DNA from 3 places in the Pseudofrankia coriaricola genome. Region 3 is predicted to be linked to each of the others. Evidence: predicted binding sites of a transcription regulator. Region 3 holds the regulator's gene; each other region holds the start of a gene.
The links. Region 3 encodes LexA, which represses DNA repair genes until DNA is damaged. Its sites were predicted from a motif close to CGAACNNNNGTTCG; they were not measured.
Positions count from the first base shown of each region.

Region 1 (3,274 bases), on a different contig from region 3:
GGGCCTCGATGGTGTCCTCGGCGACCAGCTCCGCGAGGTAGCCGGTTCGCTCCAGGATGGCCTCGGCCGTCTCGACCAGGTCGCCGGCGGCGGTCTCGCGCAGCTCGTCGAGCAGCGTGGCGAACTCGCGGATGGCCTTGGCGGAGCGGGTCGCCAGCCCCGGCACCTCGCCTACCCGGCCGAGCGCCTCGGCGAACGGGATGCGCTCCCGCTCGGCGAACGCGGCGAGCATCGCCTCGGCCCGGTCACCGATCCCGCGTCGGGGCACGTTGAGGATGCGTCGCAGGTTGACCGTGTCAGACGGGTTCGCCAGCACCCGCAGGTAGGCGAGCAGGTCGCGGATCTCCTTGCGCTCGTAGAAGCGCACACCGCCGACGACTCGGTAGGGCAGGCCGACGCGGATGAAGATCTCCTCAAAGACCCGGCTCTGCGCGTTGGTCCGGTAGAAGACGGCCACGTCGGCGGGGCGGGCGTGGCCGTCATCGGTGAGCTTGTCGACCTCCTCGGCGACGAACGCGGCCTCGTCGTGCTCGTTGTCGGCGACGAAGCCGACGATCTTCTCGCCGTCGCCGGCGTCCGACCACAGCCGCTTCGCCTTGCGCTGGCTGTTGCGGGCGATGACGGCGTTGGCCGCGGACAGGATGGTCTGGGTGGAGCGGTAGTTCTGCTCCAGCAGCACGACCCTCGCGTCCGGGAAGTCCTGCTCGAACTCGACGATGTTGCGGATGTCCGCGCCGCGGAACGCGTAGATCGACTGGTCGGCGTCGCCGACTACGCACAGCTCGGCCGGCCCCGGCATGCCCTCGTCGGCCGCCCGGCCGGCCGTCGAGACCGAGCCGTGCCCCGGGTTCACTCCGTCGCCGCCCTCGCTCCGCGGCCGTCCTCCTTCGTCGGACGTCCACTCCGCGAGCTTGCTCCTGCGCTCACTGCCGACGAGCTCGCGGATGAGCGTGTACTGGGCGTGGTTGGTGTCCTGGTACTCGTCGACGAGTACGTGGCGGAACCGGCGGTGGTAGTGCTCCGCGACGTCGGGGAACGCCTGCAGCAGGTTCACCGTCGTCATGATCAGGTCGTCGAAGTCCAGCGCGTTGGCCTCGCGCAGCCGGCGCTGGTAGAGCGCGTACACCTCGGCGACGGTCCGCTCGGGGTGGCTGGCGGCCTTGGCCTGCGCGGTCTCGTGGTCGATCAGCTCGTTCTTGAGCGTGCTGATCTGGGCGGCGAGCCCCCGGGCTGGGTGGCGCTTGGCATCGAGGTCCAGGTCGCGGCAGACCAGCGTGATCAGCCGCTGCGCGTCGGCTGCGTCGTAGATCGAGAACGAGGAGCCGAACCCGAGCCGCTTCGACTCGTTACGCAGGATCCGCACGCAGGCCGAGTGGAAGGTGCTGACCCACATGGCCCGCACCCGGCCGCCGACGAGCGCGCCGACCCGCTCCTTCATCTCGTTCGCGGCCTTGTTGGTGAACGTGATCGCGAGGATCTCGCCGGGGTGCACCTTGCGGGCGGCGAGCAGGTAGGCGATCCGGTGGGCGAGCACCCTGGTCTTGCCGGAGCCGGCACCGGCGACGATCAGCAGCGGCGAGCCCTCGTGCACCACGGCGGCGCGCTGCTGCGGGTTCAGCTCGGCCAGCAGCGCGTCCGGGTCCAGGCGCGGCGTCGGCCGCCGTCCCTCCGCGGCTGGCGCGGTGACCGGGGCAGCGGCCAGCACGGCGGGGGCGAACATGTCGTACGGGTCGTACGGCTCGTAGGCCGCATCGCCCGCCGGGACACCCGCACCGGGGGCACCCGCGCCAGGGGTCATGTCGTCGAAAAGGGTGCTCATGATTCCTCGATCGTACGTTCGAGAGGCCGTTCGCCGGGGCCGCCAGGGAATGGGGGGGTGGGCCGCTGGCGAACTAGGCATAGCCCCGTGGATTCGATCCGCCGGGGCGGATCGAATCCACGGGGACCCCAGCGGCTTCTGACTGAACTAGGGCACCACGCGGCGACCTCGGGGCGCTCAGCACCGCTGGGCGCGATGCAAGCGATGCCATCTGTCGACACTACGTAGCTTTGGAGCCGTCAAGTAACTACGGCTCACCATTGCGTGACTAGGGACCGACATTGCGCAGCGCCTCCCGCCGGGAGAGCGGGGAGAGCCGGTCCGCCCGCGTGGCGACGTAGCGGCGGACCTCGTCGGGGTCCGTCCAGGCATACTGCCGCAGCGCCCAGCCAATGGCCTTGCGGAGGAAGAAGTCGGGATCGTCGAGGTTCACCTCGATACAGGCGTAGAGCAGGTCCAGGTCCGTGCTCTTCTTCGCGCCGAGCTGGCAGATGATCGACGTGCGGCGCAGCCAGCGGTCGGGGTCGCGGCTCCAGCGCAGCATCACCGGCCGCAGGATCTCGGGGCTCGCGGCGAGCAGCGGCCCGACGCGGCGCGAGGCGACCTCATCGACGTAGTCCCACCAGGCGCCGGTGACGATCATCTCCTGATAGAGGGGCAGCACGTCAGGGGTCCAGTACGCCAGGTAGGGCCGGTGGCCGGTCAGCGCGATGGCGGCGTAGCGCTCCTCGCGGAACCCCGCCTCCCGCCAGAGCCGCAGCACCGCCGTCTGCCAGTCCGTCACCGTCTCCAGCCGGTGCGCGGCGAGGACGGGCCGCAGCGCCTGCTCCCTCGGCGGCTTCGGGACACCGAGGTAGGGCATCGACGACTTCATGTAGGCCTGCATCTCCGGCGCCTTCGCCGGGTCCGCCGCCGCGGCCAGGGCCGCTCGTACCGCGTCGACCAGCCGGTCCACCACCGAGGAGGATTCCACGGCCGAATTGTCGTCCACGAGGTGGACGGGCCAGGTATCGGCAGGCCGCGGACCCGCGCCGAACAGGGCGCCATACCTCCAAACGGCGGCACCCAACGCAAGCCCGCCTGCCCGCGCCCGCCTCGGCGGAAGGCGAGCATGCGCGGCGTACACGGCGTACCCGGCGAAGCGCCATACTTGTCACGGATCTCTGACAAAGCGTGATGGGTGGGCCGCATGGGGAGCTGGCGTCGGCTGTGGCGGGTCGGCGGGAGTCCGAGCGTCGACGACGGCCATGCCGACGACGAGATCCCGGCAGGGATGGACCCGTCGGCGCGCCCGACCTCGTCGTGGCCTCCTGGAACAGGGACCTGGGACGAGATCGGGTCGGCGCGGCAGCCGACCAGGCCGCCGCGCAACTGGGTTGGTGGGATACCTGCCTGGGTTCGAACGCCCACCTGGGTCCGAATGCCCACCTGGGCACGCCCACGCGCCCGCACGCT
Region 1 covers NZ_JASNFO010000002.1:134,221-137,494, forward strand. The annotation lists gene pcrA (DNA helicase PcrA) at 1-1,819, opposite strand, end outside; gene QOZ89_RS02635 (DNA alkylation repair protein) at 2,088-2,792, opposite strand; gene QOZ89_RS02640 (hypothetical protein) at 3,009-3,274, shown strand, end outside.
Region 1: pcrA (DNA helicase PcrA) is a predicted target of LexA. The motif match lies at 1,827-1,840, and genes of this name have one in related genera.

Region 2 (3,274 bases), on a different contig from region 3:
GCTGGCGGACCGGGTGCTGGTCCGCTGGCGGGGTGGCTGGTCGACGGGCCGGTGCCGGTTGCCGGTGCGCTGTCGTCGTGCTCGCGGTCCTCGTCGTCCTCGCCGAGGAAGGTGTCGTCGAAGAGGGCGTTCGAGCGGTCGTCGGGCCGGCCTGCCTCGGGGCAAGTGGCCGTCTCGCTGGCGCAGCAGTCGTCGGCGGGCGGGCGCACCGGGTTGTCGCCGGAGCGAGCGTCGCCCGCGCGGGCTGGGGGTTCCCAGATTCCGGCGTAAAGATGGTCGAAGCTGCGGTGTAGGGGATTTCGGCGGGGCTTGCGTTGGGGATCGACGGAGTAGGGCGGGACGAAGTATGGGTGGCCGTCCAACCCGATAGAGACGGCCCATTCTCCGCGATGCACGACCCGGTGGTGGAAACCGCACAGCAGGGCGAGGTTGTCGAGGTTTGTCTCGCCGCCGGAAAGCCAGTGAACGATGTGGTGTGCGTCTGTCCAGGCAGCGTTCTTCTGACAACCAGGAAACGTGCACCCGCCGTCCCGGACGACCAGGGCGCGGCGTAGCGACGGTGGCACAAGACGGCGGGTGCGGCCCAGCTCGAGCGGTATTCCCTCCTGGGAGAGAAGGATATGCGTGAGATGGGCGTCGCAGCAGATTCGTTCCAGGGTGGCGTGGGATAGCGGCAGGCCATGCCCGGTGGTCGCCGGGATGGCGCTGTCCTTGCCGAGTAGCGCGTCGATCGTGGTCGTGACGGTGAGGTGGGGCCGGGTGCCGCGGGAGATCGGTAGGGTGCCGGTGCCCAGGACGCGTTCGGTGATCTCGATGAGGGCGTCGGCGCGCAGCTGTGGGATGGTGCGGTGATCTTCCGGGTTCTCGCCGAGGGGTCTGGGCTTGGCGAGGGGTTCGAGGGCGGCGCGCAGGGCGGCGGCGCCGTCGGCGTCGAGGGTGCCGTGGATGCGGGTGGTGCCGTCGGGTTGGTCGGTCAGGTGTAGCTCGCGGCGTCGTGTCTGGTCGCCGTCGTCGTGGGGGTCCGAGCCGGGCGGGTGTAGCTGGTCCTGTAGGCGGGCGCGGATCGTCTTGCCGAGGGCGGCGAGGTCGCCGGCGTCGAGGGTTTCTGCCTGGGTGAGCAGGAACTGTTCGGCCCAGTCGCGCTGCTCGGATGGGGTGTCCGCCGGGAGTGCTCGCAGCGCTGTGACGATGACGGTGGCCTGGTCGCGGCTGATCGCCGTACTGGCCAGGGCGTGGCCGGTGCGTGGGTAGGTGAGGTCGAGGTCGCGGGCCAGGTCGACGGTGCGCCGGGCGTCGGCGGGGCGGATCTTCAGTTGCCAGCGCAGGAGTTCCGCCGTCGAGGGCAGGTCCTCCTCGCCGAACACACCGCGCAGGTCCCGGCCACCCAGGTCCCGGACCGCCGCGAACAGGACCGAGGCCAGCAGCCGGCCGGCCCGCTCCGCGGCACCCAGGAATTCCAGCGCCTCCGCGTGGGACAGCGCCCACAGGTTCGCTCCGGCCAGCGTCTTCAGCCCGCCGACGACCCCGTCCAGCTCGGCCAGTACATGATGCCGCCCGCCGAACCCGGCACCGTCGCCGCCGTTACCGGCGTCGAAAACACCGCCTTCGGATACCGCCGCGTAGTTCTCGTGCCCATTTTCTGCGACACCATCTTGGTTGGCGTCAGACGGAGCCTGAGGGATTCCGGTGTCCGGCCTGGACCACACCTGGGCGGGCCGGCCATCCGGTTCCTCGGGAACGGGCAGCGCGGGCATGCCTCAACGGAATCATGAATTCGAACGTATGTCCAGTTCTTGTCTTTGGGGGGGTGTGCACCCCCGAATTTTAGGAAGCCGAGAGAAATTGTTGGAGGTGTGACGTGACAATGCTGAAGAATTGGCAGTCGGTGGCACCGTCGCGGCCAATAGCGCCGGAAAGCGGACCGGCTTCCGGCTACATGGGTGATGGACGGCCCCACCTCCGCGATCTGATCGGTTTCGTCGTCGATCAGGACTGGAGCCGGTGGACGGGCGGCGCTCGGACCCGGGTCCTCGGCGGTGCGAACGGCGAGCCCTCCGGAACGGCCCGCTCTTCGGAGAGGCGGTGTCGGCATGGGTGGGCGAGGGCGGGATGATCGGAAGCGTGACTCGGTTGGTGCTGGATTCCGCCATCGTCCGGGATCTTGCCGGTGAGCTGTACTACGACCGCGGGGTCGACTATCACCGGCGGGGTGCCGTCATCAAGATCGTCGTCGATGGGACGTCGGCGGAGGCGACTGTGTTCGGGACCCGCACCTATCGGGTGCGGGCCGAGCTAGGGCGTGACGGCCTGACGGCGGAGTGCTCGTGCCCGCTGGGACGAGATGGCGAGTTCTGCAAGCACGCCGTCGCCACCGTCCTGGAGTGGCTGGAGATGGCCGGCGACGAGCCGCCCGCGGCCGAGGTGGACGTGAAGCCGGCCGCGGGCCTGCCGGACTGGCTGGACCCGGAATCGGACGCGGGCCCGGGCGGCCTCGGCTCCTATCTGGCCGCGGCCGGCCAGCGGCGCGACGCGGATCTCGCGGCCTTCCTCACGGCGCAGCCCAGGGAATGGCTGGTCGAGCGCCTGCTGCTGGTCGCCAGGCGCGATCCGAAACTGCGGGCAGAGTGGGAGGCACTGGCGAGCCGGAGCAGCCCGAGCGGTGTCGACCTGGCCGGGTTCCGCCGCCAGCTGGAAATGACGCTGACGCCGCCCAGGAACTTCGAGTGGGGCGACGCCTGGGACTACGTGACCGGCGCCCAGGAGATCCTCGGGTCGATCGACACGTTCACCGAGGAGGGCATGGCGGCCGCGGCGGTCGAGCTGGCCGAGGAGGCGATGCGGCTGATCGACGAGGCCGTGGAGATCGTTGACCAGGACGGCGAGACCACCGGCCTGCTGGACAGCGCCCAGGAGGTGCACCTCCGGGCCTGCGAGGCCGCGCGCCCCGAACCCGTCGCCTTGGCCGAACGGATGACGCGGCTCGCGATCGACAGCCAGTGGGACGTCTTCACCAACCTGGCGGCGGACTATGCCGAGATCCTCGGGGACGCCGGGCTGCGGCGGCACAAGGAGCTGGTCGAGGCATCCTGGGCGGCACTGCCGGACCTCAGGCCCGGTGACCGGTCCGACTACAGCTCCCGGCGGAGCACCCTGGAACGGCTGCGGCTGGGGTTCACCTTGACGGTCGCCGAGCAGGTCGAGACCCTCTCCAAGGACCTGGCCACCGCCGACCGGTTCCTCCGCATAGCCAACGTTCTCAGCGCCGACGGCCAGT
Region 2 covers NZ_JASNFO010000032.1:85,169-88,442, reverse strand. The annotation lists gene QOZ89_RS17970 (HNH endonuclease signature motif containing protein) at 1-1,754, opposite strand, end outside; gene QOZ89_RS17965 (SWIM zinc finger family protein) at 2,122-3,274, shown strand, end outside.
Region 2: QOZ89_RS17970 (HNH endonuclease signature motif containing protein) is a predicted target of LexA. The motif match lies at 1,776-1,789, and genes of this name have one in related genera.

Region 3 (3,274 bases):
TCTGGGTCAGACCACATCAGGGCCCACGCCGCGCGTATCCAGCGCGGCGGTCGCAAGTCTGGCGACGGGCGACCAGGCCGCGCGGGCAGCGGCGGACGATCAGGCGGCGGTGCGCTGGCGGGTGACAACAGCCTGGCGCCCGCGTCGACCATATGGCCAACGTGGGCGCCAGGTAGAGGAGGGCGGCCGCCGGTCAGGCGGCGGCAAGCGCCCAGTGAACGGCCAGCCAGACAGCACTGGTGGCGCCCCAGAGGGCGAGAGCGAGCAGGAGCGCGGCCACAGCCCGGCCGCGGCTGGTCAGCCGCAGCGCGGGCGTCTGCCGGCTCGTCCGCCGGCGGCCGGACCTCGCGCCGGCGACCGGATGCTCGGCCGCCACGGCCCGCGCGAGCGGGCTGGGCACCGGCGGCGGGGCAGCGCTCGCCGGGCGGCGACGTGTTGTCGGTACGGGCAGGGCAATCACGTCGGCGCCGTCCGACTGTCGCGCGGCCGGGCGCCCTGGGACCAGGGTGGCCCCACGCGGGTTCGTCACGCCAACCTCCTAGCGGCCGGGCCGTCACCCGGCACAGCTCGTCAAGCGAAGCTCAACCAACGTCGGGGAGTCCGGGGCGGGAGCCATCGATGAGCCGAGCCGACGGATCACCGAGGGAGTCATCCCCGGCAGACATCTGGGGCCATCGGAAAGCTAGCCCAAGATCTACATATGGCGGCGACCGGCAGCAGTGGCCGGTAGCTGGGGTCAGGACGGGGACAGGGCCCGCTTCGAACTGATGGTCGATTCTTACACGCACAAGGCCGGCAGAACACGCAGACACGCTCGAACGCCTGTTTGAGATTCACGCGCCGCCGGGCTACGGTCGTCACACGATCGGGCGCAACCCGACTCCCCTTATCCACAGGTGAAACCCTGCGGGAGCCGGCGGCCCGGTCCAGCAGCATGACCTCGAGGCGAGGAGAATCTAGGCCATGACCACGCAGGGCAGGGGTCCGCGCAGGGCCGGTCGCCCGTCGGCGAGCCGCGATGAGGAGAGCGGTGGCACCGTGCGCGACTTCCCCGACGGCCCCGTCGACGACGACGGCCTGACTCCCCGTCAGCGCAAGGTGCTCGAGGTGATCCGCAATGCGGTCGAGCGGCGCGGCTACCCGCCCAGCGTGCGCGAGATCGGCGAGGCAGTGGGCCTGACCAGCACCAGCAGCGTCGCGCACCAGCTCAAGATGCTCGAGGACAAGGGCCTGCTGCGCCGCGACCCGAACCGGCCGCGGGCGATCGAGGTGGTCTCCCCCGAGGGCGGCCGGCCGGTCAGGCCGATTCCGAAGACTCGTCAGGCGGCCGGCACGAGCAGGGCCCGGGGCGGCGCGAACCCGCTGCGGGTGCACACGCTCGACCCAGCCGGCGACGCGCTTGCCCGCGAGGGCGACGAGAAGGACGCGTTGACGGCGGCGACGGCCTACGTGCCGCTGGTCGGCCGGATCGCCGCCGGTGGGCCGATCCTCGCCGAGCAGGCGGTCGAGGACGTGCTGCCGCTGCCGCGCGAGATCGTCGGCGAGGGCACGCTGTTCCTGCTCCGCGTCGTCGGTGATTCGATGATCAACGCGGCCATCTGCGACGGTGACCTGGTGGCCGTCCGCCAGCAGCCAGTCGCCGAGAACGGCGAGATCGTCGCCGCGCTGATCGACGGAGAGGCGACCGTCAAGCGGCTGCGCCGCCGCGACGGCCACGTCTGGCTCCAGCCGGAGAACCCAGCCTTCCACGACATCCCCGGCGACGACGCCACCGTCCTGGGACGGGTAGTCGCCGTCATGCGCCGGGTCTAGGGCCGTCCCGCGGCGGACGCTCCGCGCCCGCCGCCGGGCGCGGCCTGTCGGGCGCTGAGCGCCCTCCCCACCTGGTTCCAGGTACAAGCGTATGACGGGGGCTGGTCTGGTCCGGGGCCGACGACGTGGTCCGGTTAGTGCAGCGCTGATGCGCCGTCACCAGCGGTGGTTGGGTTGCGTAGTCGCGCTCCCGTCAGGCAGCTTCGCCTGCGCCCAACGTGACGTCTCGGGGTCGAACTCGGCTGGCCGACGATCCAAAGTTGGCTAGTTGGGTTCGGCCTTGCGGCGTATCGAGTAGTGCAGGACGAGGAACGGCAGGCCGAACACCCAGAACTCGTGTTCGGCCCGCAGTTCGCCGTCCTGGACGTAGACGTCGAGTTGCTCGGCGAAGCCGTGGACCACGGCGGCGGTCAGCTCCTTCGTCTCCGCGTCCACGTAGGTCAGATAGTGCCCGGGCTGGTCCAGGTCGCCGCGACTGGAGAGGACCAGGCCTCCGCCGGCCCGCGCGCTCGGCGCCAGGGTGGCCGTGAAACTGGCCCGCGGCAGCGGGAACCCGACGCTGACGTAGCCCCGGCCATCCCGGCGGTAGGTCGTGTAGATCCCGACGAACAGGGGCTCGTCGTTGTCGACGTAGGACCTGATCCAGCCCCGGACGCTCACCGTGCCGTAGCCCGCACGGCTGATCGTGTCGATCCGGCTGTGAACGCCGCGCTGCGCCTCACGCTGGTTCATGGGCACATTCGCCTGCCCGAGCGGGCGCGCCAGCAGCGTGCGGTAGAGCAGGTAGCCAGGCCGAACCCATAGCCGCCACCGCGGAACGATGTCGAGCGTGAACCGCGTCGTGTGCTCGTAGAACTCGCGTACCAGCGGGGCGACGGCCGCGGGATCGAACTCCGGGCCCGCCAGATCGTCCAGCGAGGCGACGATCCCGACGTCGGGCGCGGCGGCCTGGTAGTCGCCGCCGAGCCCCTCGGCCAGGTCGCGTACATAGCCCGTCCCGACATAGCGGGTCCTGGCCACCAGCGGGACCACGAACGGCAGGTCCTCGGCGCTGACCCGCTCAGCGAGCATCGCCACCTGCGGGTCGCGGAAGATCCCCGCCGACGCGGTCCGGAAGACGAGCACGGTGGCGCTGCCGACGAGCGCGGCCGGGACCCCGCCCCAGAGCAGCCAGCAACCGGAACCGACAGCGAGACCCACCAGCGGGCCGACTACCACCTTCTGGGGACGAAGCCCGAGCGCGCCGGCCAGCCCGCCGATGACCAGGCCCACGACGATCGGCCCGGCCCCGGTCACCGCTCCCAGGGCCCAGGCCAGGGGCGCGGCGATCGCCGTGCTCATCACGATTCGCGACCACAGCGCGGGAATCTGGCCGGGACGTTGTCGCGCCCGCGCGACCGCCTCCGAGACCGTCACCAGCAGGCCGCAGACCACTGCCGCCACGATCATGGGAAGAACGCCC
Region 3 covers NZ_JASNFO010000050.1:71,436-74,709, forward strand. The annotation lists gene QOZ89_RS26360 (hypothetical protein) at 194-529, opposite strand; gene lexA (transcriptional repressor LexA) at 964-1,812, shown strand; gene QOZ89_RS26370 (hypothetical protein) at 2,077-3,274, opposite strand, start outside.